2 regions of the Streptomyces sp. NPDC005899 genome follow, and region 1 is predicted to be linked to the other one. Evidence: riboswitches for the same ligand, from Rfam matches in the RefSeq annotation. Region 1 holds a riboswitch; the other holds the start of a gene.
What was found. Region 1 has a riboswitch for S-adenosylmethionine ahead of ABZ371_RS24980 (hypothetical protein). Riboswitches for the same ligand answer to the same signal wherever they lie in the genome.
Positions count from the first base shown of each region.

Region 2: another riboswitch for S-adenosylmethionine. It lies ahead of thrC (threonine synthase); the one in region 1 lies ahead of ABZ371_RS24980 (hypothetical protein).

Region 1 covers NZ_JBEXWB010000283.1:2,915-7,279, forward strand. The annotation lists gene ABZ371_RS24975 (arabinan endo-1,5-alpha-L-arabinosidase) at 1-629, opposite strand, end outside; gene ABZ371_RS24980 (hypothetical protein) at 1,090-1,506, opposite strand; SAM riboswitch class IV at 1,556-1,666, opposite strand; gene ABZ371_RS24985 (cytochrome P450) at 1,742-2,965, opposite strand; gene ABZ371_RS24990 (cytochrome P450) at 2,962-4,242, opposite strand.
Region 2 covers NZ_JBEXWB010000029.1:26,645-31,009, reverse strand. The annotation lists gene groL (chaperonin GroEL) at 1-292, opposite strand, end outside; gene ABZ371_RS06370 (cold-shock protein) at 663-869, opposite strand; gene ABZ371_RS06365 (MoaD/ThiS family protein) at 1,322-1,597, opposite strand; gene thrC (threonine synthase) at 1,626-2,924, opposite strand; SAM riboswitch class I at 2,943-3,070, opposite strand; gene ABZ371_RS06355 (glucosyl-3-phosphoglycerate synthase) at 3,223-4,173, shown strand; gene ABZ371_RS06350 (trehalose-6-phosphate synthase) at 4,217-4,365, shown strand, end outside.

The DNA of each region.
Region 1 (4,365 bases):
ACGGCCTTGGTGCCGGTGGGCCGGGAGGCGAGTGCGCGGCGGGCGGTGTCCCCGGGGTGCTGCTTCCCCGTCGACGGGTCGATGCGGATCATCTTGATGCCGGTCCACCAGGAGCCGAAGGAGAGCCACCAGGAGCCGTCGTCGTCCACGAAGAGGTTGGGGTCGATGGCGTTGTAGTCGCTCGACGCGTTCGACGTGTACACGATCCCGTAGTCGGTCCAGCTGCCCGCCCGGCCGGTGGTGGAGCGTGCCAGACCGATGGCCGAGGTGTTGCTGCCGAAGGACGAGACGGCGTAGTACATCAGGTACGTGCCGCCGCGGTAGGAGATGTCGGGGGCCCACGGGTCGGAGGCCGACGAGTAGTTCTTCCACCAGCCCGGCTTGGTGGTGAAGGCGCTGCCGGAGCGGCCGAAGGCGGTGCGGTCGGTGGAGGTGCGGAGCTGGAGGCCCTCCCCGGTGGAGTAGAGCAGGTACTGGCCGGTGGGGCTGCGGACCATGCTGGGGTCGTGGACGACGATGTCGCCCCTGACGACACCGGGATCGGGGTAGGCGTAGGCGCTGCTGGGGGCGAGGGCCGACAGCAGGGCGGCGGTCAGGACGGCGAGGGTTCTTCCCAGGGTGCGGCTCATGAGCACTTCCTCGGTCGTGGCTCGAGGGTGTGGCCGGGGCTCGAGCCGGAGTGGGGGGTGTAGTCGGGCGTGCGGGCGGAAGCCCGGCACTTGTGGGGCGGGCGACGGAGGGGCTGCCGGAGCCGAGGTCGGATCCGGAGCAGTCCTGGTCGGAGTCGGAGTCGGGTGGGGGATGTACCGCCGGGCAGCGGGCGGGGATCACGGGTCGGGAATCACTGGCACAGTCGCCACCAGGCCCCGAATGGTTGCCATGCCCCTGTCATGCGTCATGGGGAAAGTGTTCGATATACCGGATGGTGACCGGGACTTCGGATCGGACCGTAGAATCGAACGCGTCGTGCGTCAATGAGCCGCGCACATCCGGGACACACGGAAGCCGGGGAACGGCCGGCGTCCGGGATGCCGAACCGGACGCCGACCACGCTTCAGCCGCCCGGGGATCCCCGGGCGTCCCCGCCCCCTACAACCCGCGGGTGAGGCCCCCGCGGCCGGAATCGGAACGCCGCGTCCCGGGGGTGACGGTCTCGCACAACGGGCCGCGCTCGGTGGCGACGTTCACCAGTCCGGTCGCCCGGCCGTCGAGACCGACGAACCGCAGGGCGTGCCATCGCGGCAGCCAGAACACCCGGCCGCGGTGCCCCGCCAGGAGCTCCCGCAGGCCGGTGGGAGCGTGCGTCCACACCTCGGGGAGCTCCCCGGAGTGGTCGAACGCGGCACGTAGCGCCAGCCGGCCGTCGTCATGCACGTCGCCGGAGGTGAGCAGCAGTTCGACGGCCTGCCCGGGCTCCTGGACGCACTTCTTGGCGTGGATCCAGTGGACGTGGTGCCCCGGCGCGTACCGGGTGCAGCCGTCACGGTGGTCGAGGTGGGGGAGCACGGCCTTCGCCCGCCTTTCGGGGTCGTGGACCCCGGGGCCCGTTCCCGGTGGTCCGCTGTTCCCCGCACGGTGCCGCGCGGGGCGGGTCGTCACCCGGAGCACCCGCAGCGGAGCGGGGTGCCGTCCAGCGAGCCGGGGCCTACCACTGGAACTCATGACCCACGGGGAGCCTAACAGCAGCCGAGGCGGCGTCAGGGGGCACGCAACACCCCCGTGACGAGGCCGACATGAGTCCTCAGCCGTGCAGGAGGACCGGGAACGCCTCCATGTCGTTCTGCGTCATCACCGGCAGCTTGCGGATCTCGTCGTCCGCGATCGCGAGCCTGAGATCCGGGAAGCGGCCGAACAGCGCGGGCAGTGCGATGCCGGCCTCGACCCGGGACAGCGCGGCCCCGGGACAGATGTGCGCGCCGTGGCCGAAGGTCATGTGCCGAATGGGCGCCGGGCGGGTGACGTCGAAGGCGCCGGCGTCCGGACCGTGCTGTGCGGTGTCCCGGCCGATGGCCCGGTAGGAGATCACGACTCCCTCCCCCTCGGGAATCGTCTGCCCGCCGACCTGGATGTCCTCGGTGGCGAACCGCATCAGCAGGTGGGTGGTCGGCGTGTCCCAGCGCAGGGTCTCCTCCACCACCGACTCCCAGGGGACGTCCCCGTCCAGCACCTTCCTCAGCTGGTCAGGGTGGGCGAGCAACGCCCGTACCGCGTTGAGGATGAGCCCGATCGTGGTCTCGTGCCCGGCGGCCACCATGGCCTTGAGGTTGCCGACCACCTCCTCCTCGGTGAGCGGCTCCCCGCCGTCCTCGGCGAGTATCAGCGCGCTGGTCAGGTCGTCCGTGGGGCGGGCGGTCTTCTCCCGCACCAGCTCGGCGTAGAAGACGTCCAGCTCCGCGAGGAGCGCCAGCCGCTCCTCCTGCGGCGTGAGCATGGAGAAGAAGGCTTTGTACCGCCGTGTCAGCATGGGGTGCAGAGCCCGGTCCACCCCCATCAGCAGGCCGACCACGCGCATCGGCAGCGGCTGGGCGAAGACGGCCTTGAGATCGACGACGCCGTCCCTGCCCTGCTCGGCGAGCGCGTCCAGCAGCTCCTCGGTGAGCTGCTCGATGTCCGGGCGGATCGCCTCCAGCCGGCGCGGGGTGAGCGCCTGGGAGGTCTTGGTCCGCAGCCGCCGGTGCTCCTCCCCGTCCACGGTGAACATGGAGCGCCCCGCGTCGATCATGCCGATCAGCGGCCAGTCGTGCGTCACCTCGCCGCTGCGCCACAGCTTCCAGGCGCCGATGTCCTTCACCAGGCGGCTGTCGACGAGGAGCCGGCGTGCCTCGGCGTGCCGGGTGACGGTCCAGGCGGGCACCCCGAGGAGCTCCACGCGGGCGAGCGGCTCGGCCCGGCGCAGCGCTTCGGTCTCGCCGTCGAGGTCCCGGACCAGGGGGTCGATGACCACGGTGGCGTGCGGGCAGTTCACAGCTGGTCTCCTGTCGTTCGTACGGGGGTGAACCGGACGGGCAGCGCGTTCATCCCGCGCAGGAAGGCGGACGGCCGGCGGACCAGGTCCTCGGCGGGGACCGCGAGCTGCGGATCGGGCAGCCGGTCGAGGAGCACCTCGATGCCGGTACGGGCGATCGTCTCGGCGATCTCCTGGGCGGGGAAGGGGCAGCGGTACTCGCCGTGGCTGAATGCCAGGTGCGCGCCGTTGCTCGCGTGATGACCGGCACCGATGTCCTGGCGTACCAGCGGGTCGGTGTTGGCCGCCCCCAGGCCGAGGAGGAGCATGTCGCCGGCCTTGATCGTCCGCCCGCCGAGCCGGGTGTCGCGGGCCGCCCAGCGGCCCGCGAGTATCTGCGTCGGGCTCTCCTCCCAGAGCACCTCGTTCATGGCCTCGCCGACGCTGCGCCGGCCGCCGGAGAGGGAGTCGGCGAACTGGTCCTCGGTGAGCATCAGGCGCAGGGAGTTGCTGATCCAGTCGGCGGTGGTGAGGTGCCCGGCGGCCACCACGGCCATCAGGTCGAGCGCGTACTCCTCGTCCGTGAAGGGTTCCGGATCGGCGAGCATGCGGGAGGTGATGTCGTCCCCCGGCGCCGCCCGCTTGGCCTCCACCAGGCGGCGCATGTGTTCCCCGAACCGCTGGTGCGCGTGCTGTGCTCCCGGGCCCCCGTCGGCGAGGTCCTTCAGGACCCGTGCGATGTCCGCCCCCTCCTCGTCGGGGAAGCCTACGAGACGGGCGAGGACGAGGACGGGCAGCGGCTCCGCGAAGTCCGCCACGAGATCGGCCGTGCCCCGGCCGCACACGGCGTCGACGAGCCGGTCGGCGAGCTGCTCGCAGTGGTCGCGGATCAGGTGCGGATCCGCGCCTTCGAGGGCGGGCACCACCATGCGGGAGTGGCGCCGGTGCTCGGCGCCCGCGGTGAAGTAGATGGACGGCATGGGCCGTCCGACCATGGGGAGCAGCGGCCAGTCCTCGGGGACGCGGTCCCACTGGTTCCACAGCCCGACGTCCCGGGGGAAGAGCTCGCCGTCACTGGTGACCTGGTGCAGTTCGCGGTAGCCGACGACGAGCCAGGCGGGGAAACCGCCGGGGAGCTCGACGGGCACCACCGGGCCGTACGCCTGGCGCATGGAGCGGTACAGGGCCTGCGGTGCGGTGTGGAAGTCCGGACCGCTGAGCGGCACCGGATCGGACGCGGAGTGCGCCGGGCAGCCGCGGCCGGTCACGGGCGCGGCGGATAAGAAGGGGTTCGTCATCGTACGGGCTCCCGGAAGACGGCTTCACGCGTTGCGTCCATACGATCAACGCGGCCCCACTATAGGGAGGTTGGGTGAAGCTTTGGGGAAGGACGACTGTTCCGTCACCCGCCCCGGCGCCCC
Region 2 (4,365 bases), on a different contig from region 1:
GCGCCTGGGCGAGCACGGTGGCGGTGGTCGTACCGTCGCCGGCGACGTCGTCCGTCTTCTTGGCGACCTCCTTGACCAGCTCCGCACCGATCTTCTCGTACGGGTCCTCGAGCTCGATCTCCTTGGCGATGGACACACCATCGTTGGTGATCGTGGGCGCGCCCCACTTCTTCTCGAGGACGACGTTACGGCCCTTCGGGCCGAGGGTGACCTTGACGGCGTCGGCGAGCTGGTTCATCCCGCGCTCGAGACCGCGCCGTGCCTCCTCGTCGAACGCGATGATCTTGGCCATGTGAAGTGGTCCTCCCGGACTAATGGGGTCTCCCCTGCTCGAACGCAGTTGAGAGCTTGGGGAAGGATTTCTCCGGACCGAGAGGCGCCCGCGACGGACGGCCAGCGTGCCCGGTGGATCCTTGCCCCACCGGACCTGCGGGCCTCACCGGCCCGGTCCACGTTCTGTCACTCTCACCTGGAGAGTGCTAACGCCAATGATTAGCACTCGACCCCTGCGAGTGCAAGCGTCACCCTCGGGTTGTGGACAACCGAAGGCCCTCCGGCCGTGCGGCGCCGGGGGGCGGTGAGGACGTGCGCAGGGCCCGTACCCTCTTACGGGGTACGGGCCCTGCGTGTGCGAGCGGTGTCGTCGGCCGACCGCGCCGAGCTCAGCCGACGGCGAGCTTGACCATGTCCGCCTGCGGCCCCTTCTGGCCCTGCGAGATCTCGAATTCAACTCGCTGACCCTCTTCGAGGGTGCGGTACCCGTCCATCTGGATCGCGCTGTAGTGGACGAAAACATCCGCACCACCGTCGACCGCGATGAAGCCGTACCCCTTCTCCGCGTTGAACCACTTGACGGTGCCCTGAGCCATGCCTAACTCCCCTATTACTGGCCCTTGCACAGGACCGCACTTCGCGGACCCGGGTCAAACTCACCCCCCGACAGGAGGGGCGGCGTGCGCCGGAACGCGTCGACCGCGGCCGAATGTATCTGCCCAACTGCCCTCTGCAACAGGTCAGTCGGACGAGAAATCCGGGCGCGCCCGAACGTGCGGATAGGGGCAACTCACAGGTTTCCAGGGCGAGTCGGGCCTGACAAAGGCCACTTTTGCCGCAAGGGGTGCACGCACTTTGGCTGTTTCTTGTCGTGTCCAGGCGCAATCTCGTATGCGGGTGGCACGGACAGCCGAGGGGGCTTCCCCAACCTTACCCCGCTCAACCATGCAGAATGACCCCCTCCGCTTCTCGCGCGGAGGGGGTCATCGTGGGTCACGGCCGAAGAGGGCGCCACGCCGGGCCCCCGGAGAGGGGCCCGGCGCCCGCGTCAGCCCCCGGCGACGGCCGGGATGATCGACACGCCCGCACCGTCCGGGGTGGCCGCGTCCAGGCCGCCCTCGAAGCGCACGTCGTCGTCGTTGACGTACACGTTGACGAAGCGGCGCAGCTTGCCCTGGTCGTCCAGCACGCGCGCGGCGATGCCCGGGTGGTCCTTCTCCAGGGACTCGATGACCTCGGAGAGGACCGTGCCCTCGGCCGGGACCTCGGCCTGGCCGCCCGTGTAGGTGCGGAGGATGGTGGGGATGCGGACCTTGACGCTCATGAGGGTGCCTTCCTTGGGTCTCGGGTGGTCAGTGGCCGGCGGCGAGGCCCGCGTCGCGGAACGCGTCCAGGCTGGGCCGGATCGTCGCCGACAGACCGGTCGTCGGGGCGACCGCGTCCAGCGTCTTCAGTCCGTCGCCGGTGTTCAGGACGACGGTGGTCAGGGACGGGTCCAGCAGGCCCGCGTCGATCAGCTTCTTCGTGACCCCGACCGTCACACCGCCCGCGGTCTCCGCGAAGATGCCCTCGGTCCGCGCCAGCAGCTTGATCGCGTCGACGATCTGCTCGTCGTCGACGTCCTCCACCGCGCCGCCGGTACGCCGGGCGATGTCCAGGACGTACGGGCCGTCCGCCGGGTTGCCGATCGCGAGGGACTTGGCGATCGTCTTCGGCTTCTGGGGCCGCACCACGTCGTGACCGGCCTTGAAGGCCGTGGACACCGGGGAGCAGCCCTCGGCCTGCGCACCGAAGATCTTGTAGGGCTTGTCCTCGACGAGACCCAGCTTGATCAGCTCCTGGAGGCCCTTGTCGATCTTGGTGAGCTGCGACCCGGACGCGATCGGGATGACCAGCTGGTCCGGCAGCCGCCAGCCCAGCTGCTCACAGATCTCGTACGCCAGCGTCTTGGAGCCCTCGCCGTAGTACGGGCGCAGGTTGACGTTGACGAAGCCCCAGCCCTCACCGAGCGGATCGCCGATGAGCTCCGAGCAGAAGCGGTTGACGTCGTCGTAGTTGCCCTCGATGCCGACGAGCTCGCCGCCGTACACCGCGGCCATGACGACCTTGCCCTGCTCCAGGTCGTGCGGGATGAACACGCAGGACCGGAAGCCGGCGCGGGCTGCCGCGGCACCCACCGCACCGGCGAGGTTGCCGGTCGAGGAGCAGGAGAGCGTGGTGAATCCGAACGCGCGGGCGGCCTCGACGGCGATGGCGACGACACGGTCCTTGAAGGAGTGCGTCGGGTTGCCGGAGTCGTCCTTCACGTACAGGCCGCCGGTGACACCCAGCTCGCGGGCGAGGTTGTCCGCCTTGACCAGCTTGGTGAAACCGGGGTTGATGTTGGGCTTGTCCGCCACATCGGACGGCACGGGCAGCAGCGGCGCGTAACGCCAGATGTTGTCGGGGCCCTCGGCGATGCGCTTCTTGAGCTCTTCCGGGGAGCCGCTCGGCAGGTCGTACGCCACTTCGAGCGGCCCGAAACAGGACGCACAGGCGAAAATGGGACCGAGCTCGAAACGCTCGCCGCACTCGCGGCAGGAAAGCGCCGCGGCGGGACCGAGGTCCACGGCGGAGGATTCGGTGGTGGCTGCAACTGTCTGCACGGCCATGATGGCGGAGGCCCTTTCTCCTCATCTTCCTCGCGACGTATTTCGCCGCAAGACGGAATTGGCACCTTCCCCACCGTGACCTCGCGGTCGGCAGGAGGGTTGCCGGGACTTCAACGGGCCGTTCCCTCAGTCCCTCTGGATGAGCGCTGTGGCACCGGATCGCGGATCCGGGCATTTGTCTGCGGACCCACCCCGACGTGCGAGGCTCATCCGCGTTGCTCAGACTGTAACCGACACATCGGACGGTAGAACCAGTCGTCCGTACCGCGAGATGGATCACACCCAGGGAGAACCGACCGTGCTGGAAGAGATGGAACGCTGGTTGAGCAGGCGTTCCTGGTCAGCCGCCGATCGCCCGCTGGACCGGCTCGTGGCCGCCAGGACGCAGGATCCGCACCGCACGACCGTGAGCGTCGTGCTGCCCGCACTGAACGAGGAAGCGACCGTCGGAGCGATCGTCGAGACGATCCGCCGGGAGCTCATGGAGCGCGTCCCGCTGGTCGACGAGCTCGTCGTGATCGACTCGGGGTCCACCGACCGCACCTCCGCCGTCGCCCGCGAGGCCGGCGCCCGCGTCGTGCACAGGGACGCGATACTCCCCCGCCTCCCCGCCGTCCCCGGCAAGGGGGAAGTGCTCTGGCGCTCACTCCTGGTGACCAGCGGCGAGATAGTCTGCTTCGTCGACGCCGACCTCAAGGACTTCTCGCCGGACTTCGTCTCCGGCACGGTCGGCCCCCTGCTCACCGACCCCGCAGTGCACTTCGTCAAGGCGATGTACGACCGCCCGCTCCACGGAAGCGCAGGTCAGGGCGGCCGGGTCACCGAACTGATGGCACGCCCGCTGCTGAACCTGCACTGGCCGCAGCTGGCCGGCTTCGTCCAGCCGCTCGGCGGCGAGTACGCCGTACGACGCTCGCTCCTGGAGCGGCTGCCCTTCCCGGTCGGCTACGGAGTGGAACTGGGCCTCCTCGTCGACGCCCTGAACACGGTGGGGCTCGACGCCCTCGCCCAGGTCGACGTAGGCGTCCGCAGACACCGCCACCAGGACGGTCAGGCACTGGGGAGGATGGCGGCGACGATCTACCGCACGGCGCAGCTGCGCCTCTCCCGGGGCGCCATCGTGCGGCCCGAGATCACCCAGTTCGAGCGGGGCGAACACGGCTTCGAACCGCGCACGTACGCCGTCGACACCGAGGAGCGGCCGCCGATGCTGGAAATCACGGAGTACGCGGCCCGCCGCGCGGCCTGATCTTCCACGTTTGGCACCCTCCGGATCGGGCTAGGTTCCGCTCATGGTCTCCGAGCACGCTGCACAGGTCCTCGTCGCGTCCAACCGCGGCCCGGTGTCGTACTCGCTGCGCGAGGACGGTTCACTCGACTCCAAGCGCGGCGGGGGCGGCCTCGTCTCCGGGCTCAGCGCCGTCGAGGACAAGCTGTGGGT